4 regions of the Jejuibacter calystegiae genome follow, and region 4 is predicted to be linked to each of the others. Evidence: predicted binding sites of a transcription regulator. Region 4 holds the regulator's gene; each other region holds the start of a gene.
The links. Region 4 encodes PhoB, which activates phosphate uptake and scavenging genes when phosphate is short. Its sites were predicted from a motif close to CTGTCATAAAACTGNCNNAT; they were not measured.

Region 1: the regulator PhoB is predicted to act here: its motif matches at 2,932-2,951, upstream of pstS (phosphate ABC transporter substrate-binding protein PstS).
Region 2: the regulator PhoB is predicted to act here: its motif matches at 2,698-2,717, upstream of acuI (acrylyl-CoA reductase (NADPH)).
Region 3: the regulator PhoB is predicted to act here: its motif matches at 2,416-2,435, upstream of FEM41_RS21145 (heavy metal response regulator transcription factor).

Annotation. Positions count from the first base shown of each region.
Region 1 is NZ_CP040428.1:1,207,245-1,211,839, forward strand. Features, by position in the region: gene glmU (bifunctional UDP-N-acetylglucosamine diphosphorylase/glucosamine-1-phosphate N-acetyltransferase GlmU) at 1-349, shown strand, start outside; gene glmS (glutamine--fructose-6-phosphate transaminase (isomerizing)) at 494-2,323, shown strand; gene FEM41_RS05590 (hypothetical protein) at 2,367-2,819, opposite strand; gene pstS (phosphate ABC transporter substrate-binding protein PstS) at 3,080-4,123, shown strand; gene pstC (phosphate ABC transporter permease PstC) at 4,180-4,595, shown strand, end outside.
Region 2 is NZ_CP040428.1:670,873-675,467, reverse strand. Features, by position in the region: gene msrQ (protein-methionine-sulfoxide reductase heme-binding subunit MsrQ) at 1-440, opposite strand, end outside; gene msrP (protein-methionine-sulfoxide reductase catalytic subunit MsrP) at 441-1,442, opposite strand; gene acuI (acrylyl-CoA reductase (NADPH)) at 1,523-2,497, opposite strand; gene csrD (RNase E specificity factor CsrD) at 2,720-4,595, shown strand, end outside.
Region 3 is NZ_CP040428.1:4,499,376-4,503,970, reverse strand. Features, by position in the region: gene FEM41_RS21165 (arylsulfatase) at 1-75, opposite strand, end outside; gene FEM41_RS21160 (molybdopterin-dependent oxidoreductase) at 355-1,122, opposite strand; gene FEM41_RS21155 (cytochrome b/b6 domain-containing protein) at 1,112-1,720, opposite strand; gene FEM41_RS21150 (hypothetical protein) at 1,735-2,361, opposite strand; gene FEM41_RS21145 (heavy metal response regulator transcription factor) at 2,500-3,171, shown strand; gene FEM41_RS21140 (heavy metal sensor histidine kinase) at 3,168-4,595, shown strand, end outside.
Region 4 is NZ_CP040428.1:2,336,462-2,341,056, reverse strand. Features, by position in the region: gene phoR (phosphate regulon sensor histidine kinase PhoR) at 1-1,167, opposite strand, end outside; gene phoB (phosphate response regulator transcription factor PhoB) at 1,191-1,880, opposite strand; gene sbcD (exonuclease subunit SbcD) at 2,084-3,286, shown strand; gene sbcC (exonuclease subunit SbcC) at 3,283-4,595, shown strand, end outside.

The DNA.
Region 1 (4,595 bases), 1.1 Mb from region 4:
GGCCCACGTGGGCAACTTCGTCGAAATGAAAAAGGCGCGACTGGGTAAAGGTTCTAAAGCCGGGCATTTGTCCTATCTCGGTGATGCCGAGATTGGTGATAACGTGAATATCGGCGCAGGCACCATCACCTGTAACTATGATGGCGCTAACAAGCATAAGACCCTGATTGGCGATGACGTTTTTGTAGGTTCTGACACTCAACTGGTGGCGCCGGTCAGTGTGGCGCGCGGCGCGACAATTGGTGCGGGAACCACGGTCACGCGCGATATCAAGGAAAATGAACTGGCCATCAGCCGGGTGAAGCAGACCCATATCCAGGGCTGGCAGCGTCCGGTGAAGAAAAAATAATTTTTACCCCTCTCCCTCAGGGAGGGGGGGGCAGTACTTATAAAAATACCCCCATTCTCTACAAAGGCTCGGGGCCCGGAAAAAACCGGAATAACAGGTCAGCGACAACGCAGGCGGAAACGCCTTGATCAAGGAATTAATACGATGTGTGGAATTGTTGGCGCGGTCGCGCAACGTGATATTGCTGAAATCCTTCTCGAAGGGCTACGTCGTCTGGAATATCGGGGCTATGACTCCGCCGGGCTGGCGGTGGTTGATGCGCAGGGTAATATGACCCGCCTGCGCCGTCTGGGCAAGGTGCAGGCGCTGGCGCAGGCTGCGGAAGAACACCCGCTGCATGGCGGCACCGGTATTGCGCATACCCGTTGGGCAACTCACGGCGAACCGTCGGAAGCGAATGCTCACCCGCATGTTTCCGGCCATATCGTGGTGGTACACAATGGCATTATCGAAAACTATGAGCCGCTGCGCGAAACTCTAAAAGCGCGCGGTTATCAGTTTATCTCTCAGACCGATACCGAAGTTATCGCTCACCTGGTCCACTGGGAAATGGAGCAGGGTGGCAGCCTGCGCGACGCGGTTCTGCGGGCGATCCCACAACTGCGCGGCGCTTATGGCACCGTCATTATGGATACCCGTAATCCGGATACGCTGCTGGCGGCCCGTTCGGGTAGTCCGCTGGTGATTGGCCTGGGCGTCGGCGAAAACTTTATCGCTTCTGACCAGCTGGCTCTACTGCCGGTGACCCGTCGCTTTATGTTCCTGGAAGAGGGCGATATCGCGGAAGTGACCCGTCGCAGCATCACCGTCTTCGACCGTTCTGGCGAACCGGTAACGCGCGAAGAGGTGGAATCTAATCTGCAGTACGATGCCGGCGATAAAGGCGGCTATCGTCACTATATGCAGAAAGAGATCTATGAGCAGCCGAACGCCATTAAAAGTACCCTGGGCGGGCGTATCAGCCATGGCGCTATCGATCTCAGTGAGCTGGGGCCGGACAGCGACGAGCTGCTGTCTAAGGTTGAGCATATCCAGATTGTGGCCTGTGGTACCTCCTACAACTCCGGGATGGTTTCCCGCTACTGGTTTGAAGCCATGGCCGGCGTCTCCTGTGATGTGGAGATCGCCTCTGAGTTCCGCTATCGCAAATCGGCCGTGCGTCGTAACAGCCTGATTATCACCCTTTCCCAGTCCGGTGAGACCGCCGATACCCTGGCGGCGCTGCGCCTGGCGAAAGAGCTGGGTTACCTGGGATCGCTGGCAATCTGTAACGTGCCCGGCTCTTCGCTGGTGCGTGAGTCGGATCTGGCTTTAATGACCAAAGCGGGCACCGAGATTGGCGTGGCCTCTACCAAGGCCTTCACCACCCAACTGACCGTGCTGCTGATGCTGGTGGCGAAAATCGGTCGTCTGAAAGGTGTGGATCCGAAGATAGAGCACAATATTGTGCACGCGCTACAGACCCTGCCCAGCCGCATTGAGCAGATGCTGGCCCAGGACAAGCGGATCGAAGCCCTGGCGGAAGACTTCTCTGACAAGCACCATGCGCTGTTCCTGGGGCGCGGCGATCAGTACCCCATCGCGCTGGAAGGCGCGTTGAAGCTGAAGGAAATCTCCTATATTCACGCAGAAGCCTATGCCGCTGGCGAGTTGAAGCACGGCCCGCTGGCGCTGATCGACGCCGATATGCCGGTTATTGTGGTCGCGCCGAATAACGACCTGCTGGAGAAGCTGAAGTCCAATATCGAAGAGGTGCGCGCCCGCGGCGGTCATCTCTACGTCTTTGCCGATGAGGATGCCGGTTTTGTGGACAGTGAAACCATGCACATCATCCAGATGCCGCACGTGGAAGAGGAGATCGCGCCTATTTTCTACACCGTGCCGCTACAGCTGCTGTCCTACCATGTCGCGCTGATTAAAGGCACCGATGTGGACCAGCCGCGTAATCTGGCGAAGTCGGTAACGGTTGAATAATCGGTTATCGTCCAGTGAAAGCCCGCCGTGAATGGCGGGTTTTTTACTTTATTTTGCTACTCAACTGACTGATTTCCTGTTTCAGTGAGCTGATTTCACGGGCGCTGCTCTCCTGACTGCGCTTTAAGGCCTCATTTTCCCGGGAAAGGCCGTCTATCTGCTTGCTAAGGCTGCTGGTTTCTTTTTTCATATCATCCAGTTGGCGTTTCATATTTTCGCCTGATTGCTTGCTGGTATCCTCTATCTGACGCTTTAAGTCATCCCGATCGCGTTTCAGTTGTTCCACATCATTTTGGGTCTGTTTTAATGACTCTATGCTCGGGTTATCGATGGTATTTAAATGGATGATGCCATTCATATCGTCCCTGCCGTCGGTGGTTACCAACTGCGAACCCATGGATGGAGAGCCTGAGAATTGCAGATTGTTTTCGGCACTGGCGCAAAGTGGAACCATCAGACAGAGTATGCTGGTACCGACGAGTAATGGTTTAAACATATTTCACCCTTCCTTTTTTGTGGATAACGAAAAGTATAAATTCAAACTGTGTCGTTTTTAGGGAGACTTTATGGAGTCGTCGATGCCTGTCTCATCCACGCCAACCTGCCTGCTGTCATAAAACTGTCATAATTCGTACATGTTGCTGTCACCAAACTGTCCTATTTTGTCCATGCAGTCACCTGAGAGCCTGGCGTGGACGACAAAGCAATGAGCACAGGCTCCTTACACAGCAAATGATGACTCTTGCAGGAGACACTATGAACGTTATGCGTACCACCGTCGCTACTGTTGTCGCCGCGACCTTCTCTCTGAGCGCGTTTTCCGCTTTTGCGGCAGCCAGCCTGACTGGCGCGGGCGCCACCTTTCCTGCTCCGGTGTATGCCAAATGGGCCGACAGCTATCAGAAATCCACGGGGAATAAAGTGAACTATCAGGGGATTGGCTCCTCTGGCGGCGTGAAGCAGATCGTCGCGCATACCGTTGATTTTGGTGCTTCCGACGCCCCTCTCTCCGATGAAAAATTGCAAAATGATGGCCTGTTCCAGTTCCCAACCGTTATCGGCGGGGTGGTAATGGCGGTTAACCTGCCAGGCGTTCAGTCCGGTCAGCTGACGCTGGACGGCAAAACCCTGGGTGATATCTATCTGGGCAAAATTAAGAAGTGGAACGATCCGGCCATTGCGCAGCTGAACCCGGGCATTAAGCTACCTGAGCAGAACATTGCCGTCGTGCGTCGCGCTGACGGTTCTGGTACTTCCTATGTCTTCACCAGCTATCTGTCTAAAGTGAATGAAGAGTGGAAGTCGAAAGTCGGCGCCGGTACCACAGTGAAATGGCCGACCGGTCTGGGTGGTAAAGGCAACGACGGCATCGCCGCCTTTGTTCAGCGTTTGCCTGGCGCCATTGGCTTTGTTGAGTATGCCTACGCCAAGCAGAACAACCTGGCCTATACCAAACTGATTTCGGGTAATGGTCAGCCGGTCAGCCCAACCGAAGAGAGCTTCTCTAAGGCGGCTGAAAGCGCGGACTGGAGCAAAACCTTTGCCCAGGATCTGACCAATCAGACCGCCGAAGGCGCATGGCCAATCTCTTCCGCCACCTTTATTCTGGTGCATAAGGATCAGAAGAAGCCGGAGCAGGGCACAGAAGTACTGAAGTTCTTCGACTGGGCCTATAAAAATGGCAGCGATGAAGCCAAAGCGCTGGATTACGCCACCCTGCCGGAAAGCGTGGTTGAGCAGGTTCGCGCAGCGTGGAAGACCAGCGTTAAGGACAGCAGCGGTAACCCGCTGTATAAATAAGTTTTTCCAGAAGGCCGGTACGCCGGCCTTCAAAACTGATTAAGTTGAGTGAGTTTATGGCAGCAAGCAGGCCTGCATTTACACCTCCTGGCAAAAAGGGCGACATTCTGTTCGGCGCGCTGGTAAAACTGGCTGCGCTGATTGTCCTGTTTCTGCTGGGCGGGATTATCGTCTCCCTGATCTTTTCTTCCTGGCCGAGCATCGAGAAATTCGGCTTCGGCTTTCTGTGGTCCAAAGAGTGGGATGCCCCTAACGATACCTTCGGCGCGCTGGTACCGATTTACGGCACCCTGGTGACATCGGTGATTGCACTGATTATCGCCGTGCCGGTCAGTTTTGGTATTGCCCTGTTTCTGACCGAACTGGCCCCCGGCTGGCTGCGGCGCCCGCTGGGTATCGCCATTGAGCTACTGGCGGCTATCCCCAGTATCGTTTACGGCATGTGGGGACTGTTTATCTTCGCCCCGCTGTT
Region 2 (4,595 bases), 1.7 Mb from region 4:
CAACGGGGACCCAGTTTACGCTGCGCTGAACGGGTGGAGGTTATCGCCAGCGCCAACAGTATTAGCCAGCCGATCAGGCCCAACGTCAGATACGGACGACGGATAACTTCCTGCCCCAGTAACACCAGATTGTTAATACCCAGCTCCAGCAGCGCATAGCTGACCAGATGGAACGAGGCCCACGCAAAGCACCACAGACCCAGTAAGCGGCGGGTGCGCATCAGTAGCGGCTGCTTAGCGTAGCGCGCCAGCGGGGCGATGAGCAAGGTCGCCAACAATAATTTCAGAGCTGTCCGCCCGGTAAAGTGTTGAATATCCCGGGCCGGATCGGCGCTGAGGTTGCCCTGAAATCCAGCCCAGAACAGCCATAGCAATGGAGCTAACGCTGCCGCATGCAAAAAAACTTTCAGCCAGGTGATTTGGCCCGCTGTCATACGCACTTAGAAATTCTCCTTAAGGTTAAGCCCACGATATAGCGAGGCGACCTGGTCGGCGTAGCCATTGAACAGCAATGTCGGCTGACGTTCGACCTTGAGAATGCCGCCGGCGCCAATGACGCGCTCGGTGGCCTGGGACCAGCGCGGATGATCCACGTGCGGATTCACGTTGGCGTAAAAGCCATATTCATTCGGGGCCGACAGATTCCATGTGGTGGGCGGTCGTTCACGGGTCAGGCGGATGCGGACGATGGATTTAATCCCTTTGAACCCGTACTTCCAGGGAACGATTAATCTAATCGGCGCGCCGTTCTGCGGCGGTAACGCTTTACCATAAACGCCTACGCTCATCAGCGTCAGCGGATGCATAGCCTCATCCAGACGTAATCCTTCCACGTAGGGATATTTCAGCCCACCGCCGATAAAGCGGTCCTTCTGTCCTGGCATCTGCTCCGGCGCATAGAGGGTCTGAAAGGCGACATATTTTGCATGGCTGGTGGGCTCCACCAGGGCCAGGAGCTTATGCAGTGGGAAGCCGATCCAGGGGATGACCATTGACCAGGCTTCCACGCAGCGCATGCGGTAGATACGCTCGGCAAGCGGGAAACGGGAGGCCAGCGCATCGTGATCCAGAGTGAGCGGTTTGGCCACTTCACCGTCGATGGTAAGCGTCCAGGGATCGGTCGCCATCGCACCTGCGTTGGCGGCCGGGTCAGCTTTATCGAGACCAAATTCATAAAAGTTGTTGTAGCCGGTGACTTTGTTTTCCGGGGTTAGCGGCAGGTCGCTTTGCCACTGCGGCGGTTTGCTGAAGTCCAGCGCTTTGCCTGCGGGAGCGGGGGGACGATCGTTGCCTTTAAACCAGTCGAGCAGGCTGGCCTGTGCTGGAGGCGTAAGCGTGAGCGCGGTAGCGCCAATTCCTAACATCTTCAGAATCTGGCGGCGCTGTAACATAAAGACAGACTCTGCCGTGACATCGGCCTCCGTCAACTTTTTGGTTTTCATTCATGTATCCTCCGTCATGCCTTTTCATCAGCATGACGGAGGCGGATTGCGAATGCGAATATGTCACGAAAAATTGAAGATTAACCGACCTTCACCAGGGTGCGTCCCCGGGCCTGGTTATTGATGATGCGTTCGGCATACTCTACGGCCTGAGCCAGACCGATCTCCGTGGCACTCTGTGCATAAAAGGAAGAAGGAAGATCCCGGGCCAGGCGCTGCCAGGCTTCGTAGCGGCGAGCGGGCGGGGTCATCACTGAGTCAACGCCCTGCAGTCGCACATTGCGCAGAATAAACGGCATTACGGTGGTGGGCAGGGTGAATCCTCCTGCCAGGCCGCAGGCGGCCACGCAACCGCCGTAATGGATCTGAGAAAGCACCTTCGCCAGTACTTCTCCGCCGACGGTGTCGATAGCGCCAGCCCACAGCTGTTTTTCCAGCGGACGCCCGGAGCCGAATTCCGCGCGCGCCAGGATACGCTGAGCGCCAAGGCTGCGCAGATAGTCGTGCGTGGTTTCGCGGCCGGAGACCGCCACAACCTGATAGCCAAGCTGATGAAGCAGGGCCACGGCGGTACTGCCCACGCCGCCGCTGGCGCCGGTAACCAGAATTTCACCGTGATCTGGCGTGATTCCGGCGTCGAGCAGTGCCATAACGCACAGCATTGCGGTGAAGCCTGCGGTGCCGATAATCATCGCCTTACGGCTGTCCAGCCCTTCAGGCATGGGAACCAACCAATCGCCTTTCACCCGGGCTGCGCCGGCAAGACCGCCCCAGTGGCCTTCGCCTACGCCCCAGCCGGTGAGGAGAACGGACTGTCCAACATGGAAGCGGGGATCCTTACTGTGCTGTACCCGACCGGCAAAGTCGATGCCGGGCACCATGGGGAACTGACGCACAATTTTCCCTTTGCCGGTAATCGCCAGCGCATCTTTATAGTTAAGGCTGGAGTAATCCACCTCTACGGTTACGTCGCCTTCGGGCAGGGACGCCGGGTCGAGCGATTCAACAGCGGCATGGGTCTGGCCGTCGCGTTGATTAAGGATAAGAGCCTGCATCGAAATCCTCCGGGTCATTTAAAAATAAGCACCAGCGACTATACTCGCATGACGCCGTAGAGAAGGCGATTTATCGCAATAAAAAGGTGAGGTAAGCTGCCGCATGTCTGATAAAATGGCAGTCTCACACAAGATAGTTAGTACTTACTTATATAATAGAGCCGGAAGCCGCATTGCGAAGCCACAGGCTGCTTCTGTACATCCGACGGAGTTAACACAGGGATGCGCTTAACGACGAAATTTTCCACCTTTATGACCCTGCTGACGGGGCTGGCTATTCTGGTCACCCTGTTGGGGTGTTCGTGGAGTTTTTACCATTCGATTCATGAGCGGGGCGAGCACCGTCTGAACCGAATTGTAGCGCTGGTGGATAACGAACTGCTGGTGCGCCCGCCTGAGCAGCTGGACGATCGCCTTAACGATATGATGGTTCCGCTGGAGATTGTCCGCCTGACGCTGAGTTCGGGCAGCCTTCAGGTGCTGGATCATGAACTTCCGCCCAGCTATCAACCCGCCGGGCAGCATGTGCGCCTGCGCCACCACTCGGTACGGCTGGTGAAGCACCCCAGCCTGGTGCTGCATCTGACCTGGCGCGATCCCGTCGATGATTACTTCCATTCGCTGCTGACCACGACGCCGCTCTCGCTGGCGATTGCCTTTATGGTTATCGTGCTGGTATTTGGCGCCCGTTGGGTGAAACGCCAGTTTTCCGGCCTGGAGCTACTGGAAAGTCGCTCCACCCGAATTCTGAACGGCGAACGGGGAAAAGTAGTGCGTGGTTCGCTGCATGAGTGGCCGCCGCGGACCAGTAGCGCGATGGATGTTCTGCTGAGCGAACTGCACAACGCCGGGGAGCAGCGCAGCCGTGTGGATACGCTGATCCGCTCCTATGCGGCTCAGGATGCGCAGACGGGTCTGAGCAATCGCCTGTTTTTTGAAAATCAGCTCGCCATGTTGCTGGAAGATAATGAACAGGTAGGTACCCACGGCATGGTGATGATGATCCGCGTGCCGGATTTCGAAATTTTGCGCGAAACCTGGGAGCGTCACTCCGTCGATGACTACCTTTATAACCTGATCAATCTGCTGTCGACTTTTGTGATGCGTTACCCCGGCGCGTTGCTGGCGCGCTATTTCCACAACGATTTTGCTGTTCTGCTCCCGCACAGCACCCTGAAAGAAGCGGACGGCATTGCCAGCCAGTTGCTGAAATCGGTGGATGCGATGCCGCCCACCCGTATGCTGGATCCCCTGGATATGGTGCATATTGGTATCTGCGCCTGGCGCGGCGGTCAGAGCGTGGAACAGGTGATGGAGCATGCCGAAGCGGCGGTACGCAATGCCGTGCTCCAGGGCAGCAACAGTTGGGCGGTCTATGATGACAAGCTGCCGGAAAAAGGCCGCGGCAATGTGAAGTGGCGTACTATGCTGGAAGATGCCCTGCGTCGCGGCGGGCCGCGTCTGTATCAGAAACCTTCAGTGCTGCGTAGCGGTGAAGTGCATCACCGGGAAATGGCCGGGCGCATCTTCGACGGCGAGACTGAGGTGACGTCGGCGGAGTATATGCCGGTGGTTCAGCAACTTGGTTTAGCGGAGCAGTATGACCGCCAGATGATCTCCCGCATGATTCCGCTATTGCGTTTCTGGCCGGAAGAGACCCTGGCTTTTCCGGTCACCGTGGAGTCGCTGCTGCGCCGTCCATTTCAACGCTGGCTGCGCGATACTTTGATGCAGTGTGAAAAATCGATAAGAAATCGAATTCTTTTTGAACTTGCTGAGGCAGATGTTTGTCAATACATCAGCCGTTTACAGCCGATCGTCAGGCTGATTAAAGTACTGGGGGCTCGGGTGGCCATTACGCAGGCGGGATTGACCGTGGTAAGTACGACTTATCTCCAGGATTTGGACGCGGAAATTCTCAAACTGTATCCTGGGCTGGTCAGGAATATTGACAAGCGTACTGAAAATCAGTTGTTTGTTGAGAGCCTGGTGGAAGCCTGCAAGGGAACGCGTACCATGGTTTTTGCTACCGGTACGCGAACCCGTGGAGAATGGCAGACGCTGATCGAGAAAGGGGTGAGTGGCGCACAGGGTGAAT
Region 3 (4,595 bases), 2.2 Mb from region 4:
AGCGGAAAACGAGCCGCATGCCACTGACAGCAGGGTGGCGATCATCGTTTTGCCAAAAGCAGATTTTTTCAACATGAGCATTAGCTCCATTTATTGGTGTGGCTCAGGACGCACCCGGCCGCGCCCTGGGCTGCGTAAAACGCGGCCTGGCGGTTCGGGGGTCTGTATACGTCATCGGAGAGTGTTGGAATATTGTATGACCGGGCTCAGCAGCGCTGGCGGTGGGTCGGGGCTAAGCATACGAGGGGGAAGAAAAGGCGGCAACTTAATAGGGGGTTAAGCGCCGCTAAATATAGAGAGGGTAAAAGGCCGGTTATTTAACGGTTGGTTAATATTAAAAGGGCCTGGAAGCGGTTAAATACCGCTAAACCAGTTGTAGCCCTGATCTTCCCAGTAACCGCCGGGATTGGTATCGCTGACGAAAATGGCGGCGATATGCTTGGCGTTTTTGAAGCCCAGTTTGGTCGGCACCCGCAGTCGCAAGGGATAACCGTACTCTTCCGGTAATGCTTTACCGGCAAAATCCAGCGCCAGAATGGTTTGCGGATGCAGCGCGGTAGCCATATCGATGCTGGAGTAGTAGCGATCCGCACATTTAAAGCCAACGTAGCGGGCGTTGAGATCGGCGCCGATATGCTGGAGGAAGAGCTTCAGCGGCACGCCTCCCCACTGGCCGATGGCGCTCCAGCCTTCAATGCAGATAAGCCGGGTGATCTGGCTTTGCTGCGGCAGACGCTGTAACTGTTCCAGCGTCCAGGGCGCTTTTTTCTCGACCTTGCCGGAGACTTCCAGCCGGTAGTCGGCCAGATCTACTATCGGGGTGTTGTATTCCGGATAAAAGGCATTGAACGGAAAGGGATCGGTTATCTGGTCCGGGCGATAAGTCTGAGCCAGGCGCTGGCCGCTGAACAGCCAGGACTGAACCCTGTCGTTCCAGCGTGACATGGCCCACAGCACTTTGTCGACCCGATCGCCATCCTGCATATCGCATCCAGTCAGCATCGCCACGCCCCCCAGCGTCAGGCCGGAACGCAGCAGTAACCGGCGCTGTAGATTCACCAGCTGCTTTTTCTGATCCGGCTCCAGCGCGGGTGCGCGGCGGGATGGGTTTTTATCCTTCACGTTTGCCTCCTGACAGCATGGCCCACAGCGTGGACGGAACAACGATCACCATCAGCACGTGGATGATGACAAACAACCCGATACCCGCCATGGCCAAAAAGTGGACATAACGTGCGATATCAAAACCGCCGAATATCGCCACCAGCCAGTACAATTGTACCGGCTTCCAGATAGCCAGCCCGGAAAGTACCAGCAGCAGACCGAGCACCAGTACACCGAGATACATCAGCTTTTGAATCGCGTTGTAATGGCCGTGGCGGTGGCGCAGCCGCAGCGTTAACGTCAGCCAGATATCATGCCGCAGTGCGGCCAGGCGCAGCGGCAGCAGGTCGCGGCGCAGGTGGCCGCTAAACAGGCTCCACAGCAGATAGCACAGGGCGTTGAATACCAGCAGCCACATCACCGCCAGATGCCAGCCAATCGCGCCACCCAGCCAGCCCCCCAGCGTCACCGCCGGGGGAAAGCGGAAGTCGAACAGCGGCGAAGCGTTGTAGATTTCCCAACCGCTCATGAACATGCAGACCATGGCGAACAGATTCACCCAGTGGGTAAGCCTGACTGGCCAGCGATGTACTGGCCGCGACGCGTTGGTTTTCATGCAGGCCTCCCGGATTACATCGGCGGTACGGTACCGTCTTTGCCAGCGGAAATACGGGTAGCGACGCGCTCGCCTTTATCGTCAGTGGCGGAGAACAGTACAATATGGGTACCGGGTTTAAGCAGGCTGCGATCGCCGGGATCGATGGTCACAACTGGCGTATCGTCCGGAACGCTGACATTCTTTTGCTGATCGCCGTACTTAACGGTCAGCGTGCGGCCATTGGCATTCACCAGCTTGCCGATGGTGCCGTTGGTCATGGTATTGGTTTTGCCGTCGGCGGATTCCCAGGGGGAGTGACCTTCACCCGTTCCACGCAGGCTGGCGGCAAAGACGTGCACTTCAAGCGCTTTCAGGCTGCCGTCGGCCTGGGGGACCGCTGCGGTGCCGATAAAGCTGTCCGGCTTGATATCGTCGGTCGATCCTTTAGAAACGCTATATACCTGGGTTTTGTCGTTAAGTTTGACCTCGACCTTTTCACCTTTGCGGTCGGTCAGTTGCAGTTGGGCATCAGAGACCTTGTCGATGGTGCCGCGCAGCGGCGCGATGGCTTTGCCTGGTGCCTGCGCGGCGGTGGCGATACCGCTGCACAGCATCAGGGTGGACAGCAGTAAACCGGCGAGACGTTGTCGTGTATGCATAAATCCTCCTGTAGTCGTTTGTGGGTTAAGCATGGCCTGGCGATCGGGACAGCACCATGTCCGTTTGATGACATTAATGTCATCAAGCAGTGACGCGGAAACTGTTAATCTGTTTGCGAACGTAATGAGGTGGTGAGCATGCGCATATTAGTAGTGGAAGATGATACCGGGACCGGTAATTACCTGAAGAAGGGGCTGACGGAGGCGGGATACGGCGTTGATCTGGCGTGTGACGGTACCGATGGTCTGTTCCGGGCCCTGGAGTACAGTTACGATGCCATTGTACTGGACGTGATGTTGCCGGGGCTTGATGGCTGGCAGATCATTGACGTTCTGCGCAAGAAAAGCGATGTGCCAATTCTGTTTCTTACCGCCCGCGACGAGGTGCAGGATCGCATCCACGGCCTTGAACTAGGGGCCGACGATTACCTGGTGAAACCCTTTTCGTTTACCGAGCTGGTGCTGCGGCTGCGCACTCTGCTGCGCCGCGGAACGGTACGGGAATCCGATCGCTACACCCTGGCCGATCTGCATATTGATGTGCTGCGGCGTAAAGTAACCCGCCAGGACTGCGTTATTCCGCTGACCAATAAAGAGTTTATGTTGCTGCATCTGCTGGTAAGGCGTGAAGGAGAGGTGCTGTCGCGCACCATGATCGCCTCCCAGGTATGGGATATGAATTTCGACAGCGATACCAACGTGGTGGATGTGGCGATCAAGCGGCTGCGCGCCAAAATTGACCGGCCGTTTGATATCAAACTTATTCATACCGTGCGTGGGATCGGTTACGTCTGTGAGGTGCGTCCATGAGTTTACTGGCCCGGCGCTGGCAGGCGACATCGCTGACGCTGCGTAGCGCCATCCTCTTTGCTCTGGTGGCCGCGCTGGTAGTGAGCGCGGCAGGCGGTTACCTGTATAACGCCATGCGCCAGGAGATGATTTACCGTAGCGATCTGCAGGTGACAGGGCGAATCGAATACTACCGGAATGTGCTGAGCAAACGCTTTCCGCTGGATCGGTTGGTGGCCAATACCGGGATGTTTGAAAATATGCTGGGCAACGAACAGGACGTTTTAATTTTTCGGATCCAGGGGCAGGAGCCGTTAATTAGTGTGAATCCTGGCAGGGTTCAACTGCCGTCGGTGACGCCGACGCCGAGCGACCACCCGCAGCTGCTGAGCGCGGTGCGTACCGGAGAAACCCGGCAAGGGGTGCCGTTGCGGGTGGCGTCGGGTCTGGTGAAGCTGGAAGACGGCAGGGTACTGCAAATATCCGTCGCGCATGTCATGGTCAACGAACAGAAAATGCTGGCGCGTTACCTGTGGCGTGTGGTGGCGGCGGTGGCGGCGGCTTTCCTGGTGATTGCCCTGTTGGGCTACTGGGTGATGCGTCGCGAACTGCGACCGTTAAGGCGCATGGCCGCAGAGGCGGCGGCCATCACCCCCAGTACCCTGGCAACCCGGTTAAGCGAGCAGGATGCGCCGCAGGAGCTGCAACAGCTGATAGTTTCGTTCAATGCCATGCTTAGCCGACTCAACGAAGGCTATCAGCGTCTGACGCAGTTTTCCGCCGATCTGGCCCATGAGATACGCACGCCGGTAGGGGCATTAATGGGCCAGTGCCAGGTGGCCCTGTATCAGTCGCGCAGCGTTGAAGAGTACGAAACTCTGCTCTCCAGTAATATGGAGGAGCTGGAGCGCATCTCGCGGATGGTGGAAAATATTTTGTTCCTGGCGCGGGCCAGCAATGCGCAGTCGGCGCTGAACTACCGCAGTCTGGATATGGCGCTGGAGTTGCAGCGCGTCGCCGACTATTTCGAAGGGCTGGCGGAAGAGCGGGGTATTCGCCTGATCTGCGAAGGGGAAGGGCAGTTATGGGCCGACCCCATGCTGTTTCAGCGGGCTCTAAGCAATCTGGTTGCCAACGCGGTGCGCTATGCCGATGAAGAGAGCCGCATTATCCTGCGGGTCGGCACAGAGCAAGGCCGACAGGTGGTAGAGGTGATAAACCAGGGACCCGCGATTGCCGAAGTACATCTGAAAAAACTGTTCGAGCGCTTTTATCGCGTCGATGCCGCGCGCAGCAGCCATGCCAGCGGCCTGGGACTGGCGATCGTACGCGCCATTATGACCCTGCATGGTGGTGAAGTGCACGCCCGATGCCACCCGCAGTCGCCTGCCGCTCAAATTGTTTTTAGTCTGATCTTTCCGGCGAGAGAGGAAAAAAACGCCGCG
Region 4 (4,595 bases):
CCCCAGGCCGCTACCGCCGCTCTGGCGCGAACGGGCTTTATCCACCCGATAGAAACGCTCCGTCAGACGCGGCAGATGGTGGGCCGCAATTCCCGGACCGTCGTCACTCACGCTAAAGCGCGCGCCTTGCGGCGTCCGCTGCCAGCACACTGCGATATGCGATCCGGCGGGAGTATGGTTAATGGCGTTATAGACCAGATTCGAGACGGCGCTGCGCAACTGTTCACTATTGCCACGAATCTTCAGGGCGGGCTCCACCTCGAAAGTGAACTGATGATCCGGCCCCAACGAGCGGGCGGCCTGCTCCACCTGACGCAGCATATCCGGAATATCCACGCTTTCACTCAGATCCAGGGTGGGCGAAGCTTCAATCCGCGACAGCGTCAGCAACTGTTGTACCAGGCTGCCCATCCGCTGCGTCTGCTCTTCCATGGTTAACAGCGCTTTATCACGCAACGCGCCATCCGCTTCGCCTTCACGCAGCATCTCCAGATAGCCCTGGAGCACCGTCAGAGGCGTGCGCAGTTCATGGCTGACGTTGGCGAAAAAGTTACGCCTCGCCCCTTCCAGTTGATGCATCTGGGTCACATCTCTGGCCACTATCAGCCACTGACGATCGCTATAGGACATCACGCGGAATTCAAGATGTCGGCCGCTGTTCAGCACCAGATTCAATGGGCGGGAAAAGTCGCGTAACTTCAGGTAGTCGCTAAATTCGGGATAGCGCAGCAAGTTCAGGATATTCTGGCCGTTATCGTCGGGCCAGCGCAGGTTAAGCAACTGCTGCGCCAGGCCATTACACCAGAAGATCGCCCCCTCTTCAGTGGTCAACACCACCGCATCCGGCAGTGATTCGGCGCCGCTGCGAAAGCGCTTGATCAGGCTTCCCAGCTCATTGCGCCTCTTCCTGTTACGCATCTGCATCTGATGCAGTCCATAAAGCAGCGGTTCCCAGCTACCGCGCCCTGGCGGCGGCGTCATGCTGCGATCCACCCATAGCCACCAGGAGAGCCGCAGCAAATTATGGAAGTGCCAAATCAAAAGCCCCGTCACGGCAGCCAGTAAAAACCACGGCAGGTGCCCCACCAGCGCGCCAAGCAGCAGCGCTGGCAGACAACACAGGACCAGCTCAAAGGCCAGTCTTTTCCACGACAGCCGTTCCAGCAAAGGGCTTACTCCTGAATCACAGATTAATAACGGGTAGAAAAACGGTAACCAGTGCCGCGTACCGTCTGAACCATGCGATCGTGGCCGCTGTTTTCCAGCACCTTACGCAGGCGACGAATATGCACATCCACCGTTCTATCCTCGACGTACACATTGGTGCCCCAGACCTGATTCAGAAGCTGCTCGCGGCTGTAGACCCGCTCGGGGTGCGTCATAAAGAAGTGCAGAAGCTTAAATTCGGTAGGCCCCATATCGAGCGGACGCTCGCCGTTCATCACCCGGTGAGAAGTGGGATCGAGGCTTAGCCCTTCAATTTCGATAGGCTCCTCTACCGCCATGGGCGAAATGCGTCGCATCACGGCCTTAATTCGCGCCACCAGCTCTTTTGGAGAGAAGGGTTTGGTGATGTAGTCATCGGCGCCGGTTTCCAGTCCGCGCACCCGGTCTTCTTCTTCGCCCCGGGCGGTGAGCATCACTACCGGAATATCCCGGGTCATCGGCTGGCGCTTCAGGTGCTTAATCAACTGAAGCCCGGAACCGCCAGGCAGCATCCAGTCCAGCAGGATCAAGTCAGGCCAGGGTTCGTTAAGCCGTGCCACAGCGGCATCGTAATCTTCCGCTTCAAGCGGCAGGAAACCATTCTGCTCAAGTACGAAACAGACCATTTCACGGATTGGAGCCTCATCTTCTACCACCAGAATACGTCGCGCCATCATTCGCCCTGTCTGATTTTTTCTTGCCCTCGTCGCGAGGGTGCGGGTTGCCATTTTGTAATGCGCGCCATTATGCGTCACTTTTATGACAGATTTATGAAAAACATGACCCTTTAATGACGGATACCGTCACAGAAGAGGCGCACTGGCTTCCAGGTTGTTTATAATCCCCCTCACGCTTTTTTGCCACCGGAACCGGGATTATGCGGATCATTCACACCTCTGACTGGCACCTCGGCCAGAATTTCTATACCAAAAGCCGGGCTGCCGAACATCAGGCCTTTCTCGACTGGCTGCTGGCACAGGCCGAACATCACCAGGCGGACGCCATTATTGTGGCGGGGGATATTTTCGATACCGGTTCGCCGCCCAGCTACGCCCGCGAGCTGTATAACCGCTTTGTGGTCAGATTGCAGCAGACCGGCTGCGCGCTCTATATTCTGGCGGGCAACCATGATTCGGTAGCCACCCTGAACGAGTCCCGGGAACTGTTGGCCTGTCTGAACACCTGCGTGGTGGCGACCCCCACCGATGAACCGCTGGAGATCATAAGCCGCGACGGCACGCCCGGCGCCATTCTGTGTCCCATCCCTTTTTTGCGACCGCGGGATCTGCTGCAGAGCCAGGCGGGGCAGGATGGCCGCGACAAACAGCTCTCGTTGCTGGAGGCTATCAGCCAGCACTATCAACATGTTCACGAGAAGGCACTGGCGCTACGCGGCCAGCGCGATTTGCCCATTATCGCCACCGGCCATCTGACCGCCGTCGGCGTCACCACCAGCGATTCGGTACGCGATATCTATATCGGCAGCCTGGACGCCTTTCCTGCCCAGAATTTTCCGCCTGCCGACTACATCGCCCTGGGCCATATCCACCGCCCCCAGAGCGTGGGCGGCATGGCACACGTGCGTTACAGCGGATCTCCCATTGCCCTGAGCTTTGACGAAACCGGCAAAGAGAAGAGCGTCAGTCTGGTCAGCTTTGAAGACGCCGCTCTTACCGAAATCAAAGCACTACCGGTGCCCGTCACCCAACCGCTGGCGCTAATCAAGGGCTCGCTGGCAGAGATTGAACAGCAGCTCAGCATCTGGCGCGACGCTCCTGAACAACCGGTCACCTGGCTGGATATTGAAGTCACCACCGACGAATACCTGCACGATATGCAGCGCCACATCCGCCAGTTGACGGAAGATCTGCCGCTGGAGGTGATACTGATTCGCCGCAGCCGCGAACAGCGCCAGCGGGCTATCGATAACCAGCATAAAGAAACCCTGAGCGAACTGAGCGTGGACGATGTCTTTAGTCGCCGCCTGGCGCAGGAAGGGCTGGAGCCTGAACGGGAAGCACGGCTGCGCCTGTTGTTTGGTCAAATCCAGGAAGCCCTGCATCAGGAGGATGAAGCATGAAAATTTTAACCCTGCGCCTGCGCAATCTGAACTCACTGCGCGGCGAATGGAAAATTGATTTCAGCGCCGAGCCCTTCGTCAGCAACGGCCTGTTTGCCATTACCGGCCCCACCGGCGCCGGGAAGACCACCCTGCTGGATGCTATCTGCCTGGCGCTGTATCACAAAACGCCGCGCCTGAGCAGTATCTCCCAGACCCAGAATGAGCTGATGACCCGGGACTGCGCCGACTGTCTGGCAGAGGTGGAATTTGAAGTACGGGGCGTGGCGTATCGCGCCTTCTGGAGCCAGAACCGCGCCCGGGGTCTGGCAGATGGCAAGCTCCAGGCCCCCAGAGTGGAGCTGGCGCGCTGCGACAGCGGCGAAATTCTGGCGGATAAAGTCAAAGACAAACTGGATCTCCAGGAGCAGCTTTCCGGGCTGGACTATGACCGCTTCACTAAATCAATGCTGCTTTCCCAGGGGCAGTTCGCCGCCTTCCTGAATGCCGATGCCAATACCCGCGCGGCGCTGCTTGAAGAGCTGACCGGCACCGAAATCTATGGCCGCCTGTCGGCCCGGGTCTTTGAGCAACATCGCCAGGCAAAGAGCGAACTGGAACAACTGGAAGCCCAGGCGGGCGGCGTCACTCTGCTCGATGAAGCCCAACGGCAGCAGTTGAATCAGGGTTTGCAGGCGCTCACTGACGAGGAAAAAAAACTGACCGGCGAGCAGCAGCAGTGCCAGCGCCATCATCAGTGGCTACAGCAGTTGCATCAGCGTCGCCAGCGCCGGGAACAGGCGCAACAGGCCCTGAACCAGGCCCGCCAGGCGCTGGAACAGGCTGGCCCCGATCTGGCCCGCCTGGCACGAGCGCAGCCCGCCGCCCGCCTTCAGCCCTTGTGGCAGCAGCGCCAGCAGCAGACGCAAATGCTGGCGACCACCCAACAGCAACAGCAGCAGATAACGGCGCAGCTTCAGGCGCAACTGACACGTCGTCGTCAGATTCGCAGCGGCGCCCAACGCCAGGCTGAGGATATCCGCCTGCGCCACAGAACGCTGGAAAACTGGCTAAGCGAGCACTCACATTTTTCCCGATGGCGCGATGAACTGGCAGGCTGGCGCGCTGCTTTTAGTCAGAGGCGGAGGGAGCAGCAGCAGCTAACCGCCCTCGCCCACACCCTGAGCGAACTCGATGCGCGCCTGAGCCAGCTTCCCACGGCGGGCGCAGACGATAGCCATGCTCAGGTTAGTGAGCGTTTACAAAAAATGGCGGTGGAACGCCCGCTGCGTAACCGTCTGGCGCTGCTCCACTCACGCTTTGCGCCGCT